Regions from separate parts of the Aeromicrobium changchenzhani genome, predicted to be linked through region 2. Evidence: riboswitches for the same ligand, from Rfam matches in the RefSeq annotation. Region 2 holds a riboswitch; the other holds the start of a gene.
What was found. Region 2 has a riboswitch for cobalamin ahead of AC2YB9_RS16765 (CbtB domain-containing protein). Riboswitches for the same ligand answer to the same signal wherever they lie in the genome.
Positions count from the first base shown of each region.

Region 1: linked by a shared signal. The riboswitch ahead of bluB (5,6-dimethylbenzimidazole synthase) and the one ahead of AC2YB9_RS16765 (CbtB domain-containing protein) in region 2 are both predicted to bind cobalamin.

Region 1 covers NZ_CM172480.1:1,951,013-1,956,250, forward strand. The annotation lists gene AC2YB9_RS09910 (exonuclease SbcCD subunit D) at 1-43, opposite strand, end outside; gene AC2YB9_RS09915 (spermidine synthase) at 56-877, opposite strand; gene bluB (5,6-dimethylbenzimidazole synthase) at 888-1,529, opposite strand; cobalamin riboswitch at 1,538-1,727, opposite strand; gene AC2YB9_RS09925 (RNA-binding S4 domain-containing protein) at 1,767-2,135, shown strand; gene AC2YB9_RS09930 (RecQ family ATP-dependent DNA helicase) at 2,163-4,280, opposite strand; gene AC2YB9_RS09935 (ABC transporter ATP-binding protein) at 4,328-5,146, shown strand; gene AC2YB9_RS09940 (enoyl-CoA hydratase-related protein) at 5,151-5,238, opposite strand, start outside.
Region 2 covers NZ_CM172480.1:3,319,681-3,324,918, reverse strand. The annotation lists gene cobT (nicotinate-nucleotide--dimethylbenzimidazole phosphoribosyltransferase) at 1-865, opposite strand, end outside; gene AC2YB9_RS16770 (CbtA family protein) at 877-1,656, opposite strand; gene AC2YB9_RS16765 (CbtB domain-containing protein) at 1,723-1,938, opposite strand; cobalamin riboswitch at 1,974-2,103, opposite strand; gene AC2YB9_RS16760 (histidine phosphatase family protein) at 2,090-2,560, opposite strand; gene cobA (uroporphyrinogen-III C-methyltransferase) at 2,557-3,345, opposite strand; partial or broken gene AC2YB9_RS16750 (NAD(P)-dependent oxidoreductase) at 3,352-3,549, opposite strand; gene cobBC (bifunctional hydrogenobyrinic acid a,c-diamide synthase/histidinol phosphate aminotransferase CobBC) at 3,555-5,238, opposite strand, start outside.

The sequences.
Region 1 (5,238 bases), 1.4 Mb from region 2:
TTCTCACACCGCTCACGGTAATGGGTGCCACCGACAGCGTCATGAGAAGAAGGTGTCAGGAGAAGAAGGCCTTGCCGCCCGGCGGTGCGGGCGACTGCGCCGAGTCCTGATCGGTGAATGGCGTTGCGCGAGCGAAGGCACGGTCGACTTCGGCGCCCGCAATCACCCGATATGGAAATGCCGAACGCGTTGCCTTGCGCGCCAACTCAGCGCTGGGCAGTTCAACATCGGCAGCGCATACGAGGACGTTGCCGAAGCGACGCCCCTTGAACGTGGCCGGTTCGGCACTCAACATCAGCTGAGCGAACTCGCCTCGAAGCCCGGCGAGCACTCTTCGTAGATAGTCGAATGGGGCGCGATCGGCCAGGTTGAGTAGAAACATTCCGCCCGGTTGCAGGACGGCTGCAACCTGCGCGAGCGCTTCGACGGTCGTCAACTCCGCTGGCACGCGGGCACCATCGAAGGCATCGAGAATCACGACAGCCGCATAATCGGCGCGCATCGCAGCGAGCCCGGCTCTGCCGTCGATGCCGCGCACCTTAATGCCTGAGCGTTGGCGCAGCGGCAATTGTTCACGAACGAAGGCGGTCAAAGCCTCATCGGGTTCAAGCACAATCTGCGGCGACTTCGGCCGGGTCGCTGCGACATATCGCGCCAAAGTCATGCCCGCTCCCCCGATATGAATTACGCGAATCGGCTGGCGCTCCGGATCGAATGCCTCAAGCGCATCTGCCATCCGCTGGATGTAGTCGAATTCAAGCCACTCTGGATCGTCCAAATCGACATATGACTGATCGGTTTGTCCCACCTTGAGCAGGTAGCCCGTCCCACGGTCGCAATCGGCCTCGAGCGTGAAATCAGAATCGTCGTTTGGCACGCCGGTCACTCTAGTCGGCGGCAACCGCGCCATATCGCTCGAAGTGGATAGCGGCTTCGAGCGGGCGTTTCTGCCGCCACCCATGTCGCTCGAGATCGGGCTTGTCCTGGAGTTGCGTGATGTTGCCGACACATAACCATGCAAGCGGTCGAATGCCGTCGGGGATGCCGAGGAGATTGGCCAGGAATGGCTCACGGTAGAACGAGACCCAGCCGACCCCGAGGTCCTCGGCAGTTGCCGCCAGCCACAGGTTCTGGATGGCCAGGCAAGTTGAATAGAGTCCGGCATCGGCAATCGCATGCCGTCCCAGGATGTGGCTTCCACCCCGACCTGCGTCATAGGTCACGACGATCCCCAACCCCGATTCCATGATTCCCTCGACCTTGATTTTTGCGAACGTTCGGCGATGCTCGGCATCAAGGCTTTCATCAAAGCTGCGACGTTCGGCCTCGACGTGGTCGCGAAACCGTTGGCGGGTCTCCCGGTCGCGCACCAGGACAAAGTCCCAGGGTTGGCTGTGTCCAACGCTGGGCGCCGCGTGGGCCGCCGCGAGCACACGTCGCAGCGTTCTCTCCTCAAGCGGCGTGCCAGTGAACTCGGCGCGTACGTCCCGGCGTCGAGAAATGATGTCGTAGAGGGCTTCGGTATTCATAGGGCTCCCGCACAGATCGATGCGAGGCCGGTCTCCGGACTTCCCGTCAACATCGGCCGGTCGCCTTCCCAGACCGAGGTCCAGTGGCTGCGTGAACGCGTGACCGGCGACTCGAGATCACCGTAGCGGGCCCTGTGCCGGATTCACACCGGCTTTCCGATTCTCTCCTTGCGGAGCACCTCGCAGGTTGTTGCCAGCAAAGATCCTACTCATGGGGCGACGTCGTAGAGTCCGGGTATGGAGTTGAGTTCGGTGCGGGTCGACGTCTGGACGTGGTCCGTGCGGTTGTACAAGACCCGTTCGGCAGCATCGACCGCGTGCAAGGCCGGACATATCCGGCTGAACGGCAAGAAGGCTAAGCCGTCGCAGGCGGTCAAGATCGGCGACCGGATCGAAGCGCTCACCGGCGACCGCGAGCGGACCCTAGTCGTGACGAAACTCCTGACCAAGCGAGTCGGCGCACCGCTCGCAGTCACCTGCTTCGACGATCACACCCCGGCGCTTCCGCCGAACGAAGAGCGTCCATCAGTTCCGACCCGCGATCGCGGCGCCGGGCGGCCAACGAAGCGCGACCGACGTCTGATCGAACGGCTTCGCGGCCGCTGAGCTCGCTAAGTTCAGGCATTGACCGGTTCAGGCCACTGATGCCAATACAAATGGCAGAACTGCCGATGCACCTTGTTGACGGAGCAGCCGAGCCGCGACCGTGATCGTCCAGCGGCTGTCCACTCGGTCATCGATCAAGAGGATCGGCTCCCCCGCGTGCCTTGCGAGGCTCTCGGCAAGCTCAGGCCCGATGGTGAACTGATCCCACACGTTGGCCAATCGGAAGGCGCTGTTGCCTCCCGACTCACCGACTGGCCCGTCACCGATTGGGCTGAGCGTCCCAATCAATGGCAACTGGCCGCGCTGTGACAGCCACTCCGCAACCGAGGTGATCAGCTTCGGGTGACGCCGCGAGGGCATCTGGACGATCGCGGTCGGACGTTCGCTCCAGCTCCAGCCAGCTAATACGCGTATGCAGGCATCCAACATCACCGCACTGGCCGATATGTCCTCTGCTCCTGCGGCAAAAGTCTCGCGGAGCGCAGCGCCCCAACCCAGATCGGTCAATCGTGCCAAGGCGCGACCTGGCTCGGCACGTTCGTCGGGTCGGATCTTGCCCTTGACTGGGGCACCGAGCCGTTCGGCCCCGGTCGGCCACTGTGCCCGCGGTTCGATCACGAGGCCGACCCGGTCCAGCGCCGCGCCCGCGGTCGACGTCGCCGTCGCCGCAACGTCAGTGGGAAACCAGATGCCAGCACAGCTGTCACACCGGCCGCACGGTGCGGCAGTGGGATCGTCGAGATCGCGCTGGAGTGCTTGCATACGGCAGTTGCTGGTGTTTTCGTAGTCGAGCATCGACTGTTGTTCGGCTAATCGGGCCGTTGCAATACGCGCATAACGATCGGCGTCGTAGACCCAAGGCTCACCGGTGGCGACCCATCCGCCCTGCATCTTGCGCACCGCGCCGTCGACGTCGAGAACCTTCAACAACAACTCAAGTGGCGTGCGTCGAAGGTTGACTCGTGCCTCGAGCGCCGGAGTGGAGATCGGCTGGTCGCCGAGCGCATCGAGCACTCGGGCGGCCTTGTCCTCATCGGGCATCGACGACGTGGCGAAATAGGTCCAGATGTCGCGGTCCTCACGACCGGGCATTAACAGCACATCGGCGTTTTCGGTGGCGCGGCCCGCGCGACCCACCTGCTGGTAATAGGCAACCGGCGACGAGGGGGCACCCAGATGAATGACAAAACCCAAATCTGGCTTGTCGAAGCCCATACCGAGCGCGCTGGTCGCGACGAGCGCCTTAAGCGTATTGGCCTTAAGCATGCCTTCAGACTCTTGCCGCTCGTCCGGATCGGTCCGCCCGGTGTAAGCGCGCACTGCGTGGCCGGCCTCGCGCAGCAGACGTGCCGTGTCCTCGGCCGCAGCTACCGTCAACGAATAGATGATGCCACTGCCGGGCAGCTCGTCCAGATGTGTCAACAACCAGGCCAGGCGTTGCCGCGAGTCATCAAGACGCAGCACACCGAGTCGCAGCGATGTGCGGGCCAGCGAACCACGGATAGTCAGGACATCGCCATCGGCGCTACCGAGTTGTTCGGCGACATCAGTCACAACACGTTCATTCGCGGTCGCTGTCGTGGCCAAAACCGGGACGGCCTTCGGCAGGCCAGCGATCAGCTCGGCTAAGCGACGGTAGTCCGGGCGAAAATCATGGCCCCAGTCCGATATGCAATGGGCTTCATCGACGACCAGCATGCCGATGCGGGCAACCAAATCGGGCAATTGCTCGTCGCGGAAACGTGGATTATTGAGCCGTTCGGGCGACACCAACAAGATATCGACGTCATCGGCGGCGAGCCGGGATCGGACGTCATCCCACTCATGTTGATTGGCTGAATTGATTGCGACTGCGCGCACTCCCGCGCGTTCGGCAGCCGCTACTTGATCACGCATGAGTGCCAATAACGGCGACACCAATAATGTCGGTCCCGCGCCTGCGCGGCGCAACAGCAATGTTGAGATGAAGTAGACCGCAGATTTGCCCCAACCGGTCCGTTGAACGACCAATGCCCGACGGCGGTCGTCGACGAGGGCCGCAATCGCTTCGAACTGGCCGTCATGGAACACCGCATCGTCACGGCCGGTCAAAACCCTCAGTGCAGCGAGGGCGGCGGTGCGGGTGTCTATGTCGTTGCGATCCATGCAGGCAGTCTGTCAGCCAGCACCGACAGGCCTACGATTGATCAATCATGGGTACCTCCTCCGCACAACCGCATACGGTCCTCGACGTGGATTCGGTCGATTTTGTCCGCGCCAATCAACTAATCCTTGATGCTGTGTCACTGCGGGTCGAGGCTGGCCAGCATTGGGCGCTGCTCGGCCCCAATGGTGCGGGCAAAACGACGTTGCTGAATCTTTGCGGCGCGGTCAATCACCCGACTCGTGGGACCGTCACAGTGCTGGGCAACCAACTCGGCCGGGTCGACATGCGCGCGCTTCGCGGCTTGATTGGATTCGTTAATCCCCGCCACCCGCTGCGCTCGGACCTGAGCGTCGAGGAGATCGTGCTGACCGGGGTACTCGGCACCACCGAGACTAGTCCGCGCTGGCGCCCATCGAGCGATGATGTCGCTCGTGCACACGATTTGATGAAGCTGCTGGGAATCGATCAGCCGTTGGCGTCGGGCTGGCTCACGATGTCCCAGGGCGAGCGGGGCAGGTCGCTCATCGCCCGTGCGCTCATGCATGACCCCGACCTCCTGCTGCTCGACGAGCCGAGTTCCGGCCTCGATGTCGCTGCCCGAGAGCAACTGCTGACAACGCTCGACGATATCCGCGTTCAGAACCCTGAATTGGCCACTGTTCTGGTTACACACCATCTCGAGGAACTTCCGTCATCCACGACCCATGCGATGTTGCTGCGCGGCGGGAAAGTCATGGCAGCTGGCACGGTCGATGAGGTCATCACGACCGAACTAATCAGCGAATGTTTTACTCATCCAATTCAGATCGAACGGCGCCGGGGACGCTGGATCGCTACGACGCCGAATTTCAACTTGTACGAGTAGGCGTTCAGCCGCGATCGGCGTGCCACGGCAAATAGTCCGGCTGATCGGTGCTGACCCGGCTGGGGAAGTCGGCGGGGCGTCGCGCTAGGAAA
Region 2 (5,238 bases):
CAAACCAGGCAGCGGCGCCGGGAGCGAAGCGATCGGCCATGATCGCGCAAGCGACCGAGAGGACACCGTCGATGAGTACCGGGATTCCCGCCCGGGCAGCGGCCACCATATAGCCGGTCGATGCGGCCAAATCCGCGCTGCCGAGCGATTGCAACGTCGCAAATGGATCATCGGACCGATCGCCAGTGCGGTCGAGGGCTGCTTGAACGACTTCGATCTTGCGTGCCAACCCAGCTTCGTCCACGCCGGTGCCGAGCCCGGTGACCTCCGTCGCGGGCAGTCCGAGTGAAGCGGCGATCAGCGCGGCAGCGGGCGTGGTGTTGCCGATTCCCATGTCGCCGCTGATTAGCATTTGAGCGCCGGCCGCGATCTCCTGTGCGGCCACGGTTGCGCCCGCGTTGAGTGCTCGAGTCGTCTGCTCGGCAGTCAACGCATCTTCGAGATGGATCGCACCGCTCGAACGGCGGATTTTAAACTCACTGACCGCCGGATCAGCCCCGGCGAGATCGTCATCGACGCCGAGATCGAGTACTCGAACCGATACACCGTGCTGGGCAGCAAGGACCGAGGCACCGGCCTTACCTGCAAGGAACAGCCGCACCATTGCCGGCGTGATTTCTTTCGGATAGGCCGAGACCCCGTGCCCCGACACCCCATGATCACCGGCAAAGATGACGGCCCGGATATGGTCGACCGGCACGGGTGGGCATACCCCCTGGGTGGTCGCGACCCAGACTGCGAGGTCGCCGAGGCGACCGAGCGCTCCGGCGGGCGTGGCCAACCCGGCTAGCCGCTCGGTCGCCGCCACCCGGGTTGCCGCCGACGGAGCAGCAACCGGGGTGGCGCCGTCCCACGCAGTGTTCACAGTCGGGTTGTTCACAGGCTGGCAGCAAACTCTAGACGCGTATTGGAGAGGACGTCTCGCTCATACAGTTTGCCGACCAAGCCAGTCAGAATGATCCCGATCGAGCCCCACATCGTGGCCAGGGTGATGAGCGATGCGCGACGAAAATACCACAGCGTGTCGGCTGGGAAGTCGCCCACCTCGTTGACCGTTGGCATCAACTCGCCGGCGAGGACCACGGTCGCGAGGTAGACGGCGATGCCGGTCAGTACGGCCTGATAAACGCTCAACGTGGCCAGCAGCCGTCGGGTGAGGAGCACTGCAACGACAGCCGCTACGACGGAGATGACCAGGTAGGCGAAATACTCGCCGGTGCGGGCACCGATCGTGTCGGGCTCACCGACGGCTGGTGGTGTCGAGGGGTATTTGATGAATGGTACGAACGCGATTGCGATAAACCCGAGCAGTGCAATCAGTGCGGTCGATTGGCTTGGGCGCAGTCGACCAATGCGGCCGATGGCGGCGGCGGAAACGAGGGCGACAAGCCCGCCGAGGGCGACACCGACTGAGATCGTTCCGGTGGCCAAGCCCCAGGTGCGCTGATTGTGGCGGGTGACCACGGTTTCGCTCTCCTCGTGGTGATGCCCAGCAGTTTCGGCCGGATCCGCCGCTTCAGGCGCGGAGTGCGCTTCTTCGACCGCGATGGCGGCGTTTACGTGTGGTTCGCCGACCTGATGGGCGACGAGAAAAGTGAAGAAGCCGGCGAACAGTCCGGCAATGAGTCCACGGATGAGAATGTTGCGTACGGTCATGATGATTCCGATCAGGGATGACGAGTAGGCCGAACCCACAAGTGGGTTCGGTTGCTCAGGGAAGGGTCAGTGGCAGGGGAAGCCGAGCAGGTGGCGTCCGTCGTGGACCCACTCGTGGACGGCATTGCCAGCTGGGATCGAGATTGCGCCCTGATCGGCGCTGATGAAGAACAAAACGATGAGCGCGAGCATTCCGAAGAACAGCGCCCACGGGGCAATCTTTCCGATGGGTATCGAAGGAATCTCGAGTTCGGGGGTGATTGCGGGGGATGCCGATGACATGGAGACCTCCAGTAGGGGATAAAACGCGTCCCATTGAGTGAAAACTCAACCTGAGTGTCTGACTTGGCCTTGCGGCTTCACAGTAGCGCGACTGTGCCGGATTCTCACCGGCTTCCTCAGAGTAAGCAATCGCACTCTATCGCGCGCTGATTTAGTCGGTCAATGGCGTAGCAGTCACGACTTCGACGGCGCCACTTTCGGGGTTGATTGAGGTGATCGAGCAATTGGCTGGCAACTCGGGGCGAAGTCCTGCGAGCAGCCCTATTGCGAGTCCAATTGTGTCGCCATGGCTGACCACAACGATCCTCCCGGAAGTGTCGCCAGCCAAGAAAGTATGGATGCGGGTGAGCACGTCGGGGATCGATTCGGTGAGATCCTTCTCGGCTAACAATGGGGTGATGTCATAGCCGAGGCTGAGTCGCGCGGCGATTGCGTCGGCGGTCTGCGTCGCTCGTGCCGCCGGCGACGACACGATGCGCGTGACGCCACGATCGGCCAGAAGTTCGGCGACTGCGACAGCTTGTTGCTGCCCGAGTTCGGTTAGCGGCGGATGAACAGCCTGCCCCTGCATGCGGTCGAAGACATTCCAGGTCGACTGGCCATGACGGACCCAAAGGATCATGGCATCAAGCCGTCGATCGACGCGACTGAACCGATTACGGTCACTGCGGGAGGCTTGATCTCGGCGGCCGATCCGGCGGCAGCAATCTTTGTCAGTGACGCCCGTACGACCCGCTGGCTCGGCAGTGCACCGTCGGCGATTATTGCGGCCGGTATCTCGGGGTCCATACCGGCATCGATCAGCGCGGTAGTGATTGCCGGCAGATTCCGTACCGCCATCAGCAGGACGAGGGTTGCGCCGGAGTTGGCAAGCGCGGCGTAATCGAGGGTTGAATCGGGATGTCCGGGTGGCACATGGCCTGAAATGACAGTGAAGGCTTGGGTGAGGCTGCGGTGGGTGACCGGGATATTGGCGGCCGCGGGCGCGGCGATTGACGAGCTCACGCCCGGGATCACCTGGCTGTCGATGCCAGCGGCAAGGCAAGCGATGAGTTCTTCACCGCCGCGACCGAAGACGAAATTGTCGCCGCCCTTGAACCGGACCACCGTGCGGCCAGAGCGGGCATGGTCGATCAGGAGCTGGTTGATGTCCTCCTGGCGCGCTGACCGACCACCGGGGATTTTGGCAACATCGATGATCTCGGCGTCCGGTCGGGCCCATTTGAGGGCGGCCAGCGGCGCCAGTCGATCGGTGACGATGACGTCAGCGCGTTCGAGCGCCTCCCGCCCGGCGACGGTGAGCAGTCCGGGGTCGCCGGGACCGCCGCCAACGAGGATGACCTGACCGGCATTGCTTGCCGGTGTCGGAGCGAGCTGCGCCCGGGCCGCTCCAACGCCGAATTGGATCGCGGCCAGGTCGGCGAGCGTAGGTTCGCGTTGGTCCCAGGTGACTAGGCGACGGTCCACCAGATCAGTCACCGTCGCCGAAACGGTCGGTGCGACGACCAGGACGATTGCCCGCTGCTCAAGGAGGTCTGCGATGTGCCCGATTGCAGACCCCTCACCACCGAATACCGTAACCTGGCGACCCGCCAATGACTGTCGATTCACCCTCTTCACCGGACTTTCTCTGGAATCTTAAGCAACATGGGGGTGAGCGCTGCAAGCAACTGGCGGGTACGTTCGGCCCGGCGTACGGCGATCCGGATCCAGCTGTCGTCGAGACCTGGAAATGTGTCGGCCCGGCGTACGGCGAAACCAGCAGCGCGGAGTTGTTGGTGGATCGACGTGTCGACTTTGACCAGAACGAATGGTGCTGCGGCCGGGCCAACTGGCGCCAACCCAAGTTCGGTCAATCCGTCGACGAGGAGCTTTCTGCGCATCCCAATCGAGGCAACTCGCGCGGCGGCCTCGGGGACGGCCACGTCACTCATACCCGCGATCAGCGCCGCCGCAGCGGAGGTCGACACCGACCAAGGTGTCTGCCGATCGCGCAGCTCTTGGATGACGGAACGTTCGGCGAGAATATAGCCAGCGCGAATGCCGGGGATTGCCCACAACTTGGTGAGGCTTCGAACCACAATGAGGCCGGGCACGCGGTTGGCGGCTAGCGAATGTTGCTCGGCGGGCACTGAATCCATGAACGCCTCGTCGACCACCAAAATTCGGCCGGGGCGAACCAGCGCTCGGAGTCGGTCGGCTGGATGCAAAACGCTCGTCGGATTGGTGGGATTGCCAATGATGACGAGATCGGCATCGGCGGGAATAGCATCCGGGTCGAGGACGAATCCTGAAGCTTCGGTCAGCACGATGTGTTCGACCGTGTGGCCCGCGGCGGCGAGCGCGACGTCGGGCTCCGTGAACTGGGGATGGACCACGACGGGGCGTTGCCAGCTGCGGATACGGGCGATCAGGGTGAAGGCCTCCGCGGCCCCGGCGGTCGCCAGGACCTCATCGAATGATCGGCTGTGCCGCCGGGCGATTGCCGCCTCGGCCGTACCGGCTTCAGGATATTGATGGATGCGCGTCAGGCTGTCGCGCAGCGCCGTGTCGAACCAGCCCGGCAACGAGCCGTCGAATACATTGACGGCAAAATCGACCAGCCCATCGGCCGTTTCGGCGTCGCCATGATGTTTGAGATTCCCAGCCGTTTGCCGTGCGGCTTGTTTGACCACAGGTTCACTGCGTGCGAGTTGCCGAATACTGCGCTCAGCGTGGGGGCCGGGAACATAGGCGTGGACGGCGTTGGCGAAGCGTTGTGCGACCTGTGGATAGCCGGCCCAATGCGTATGCAGATAGGACGCGTGCAACGTCGGTGTGCTGAACCCGCTGGGGGTTCCATCGATGAGCCAAGCTGCGTCTGTCGAAGCCGCTGGCGTCACCGTGGTCCGGTGGAATTCGTGGCCAGCCATACGCCCACCGGCTGGCAACAGCAAGGTTTCCTGCGGCGCGATAGCCTGTCGATAGGTCAGCGTCAGCCGGGGAGTCATGGCCCCTTCGGCATCGATTGCACCGATCATGGGCGCGGCGTCAACGCTGCGGCAAAGGTAGAGCAATCCTGCGCATTCGGCGACGGTTGGGACACCAGCAGCGATGGCTGTCTGGATTGAATCACGTAACGCGTGGTTGGCTGCTAATGAGCTTGCATGTACCTCGGGGAAGCCGCCACCAAGATAGATGCCGGCGGTTCCGGGTGGCAGCGTGGAGTCGGTCAGCGGATCAAAGACCGCGACTTCACAGCCCGCCGCACGCAGGAGCTCCTCGGTCTCGGCGTAGCGGAAGGTGAATGCTCGTCCGCCG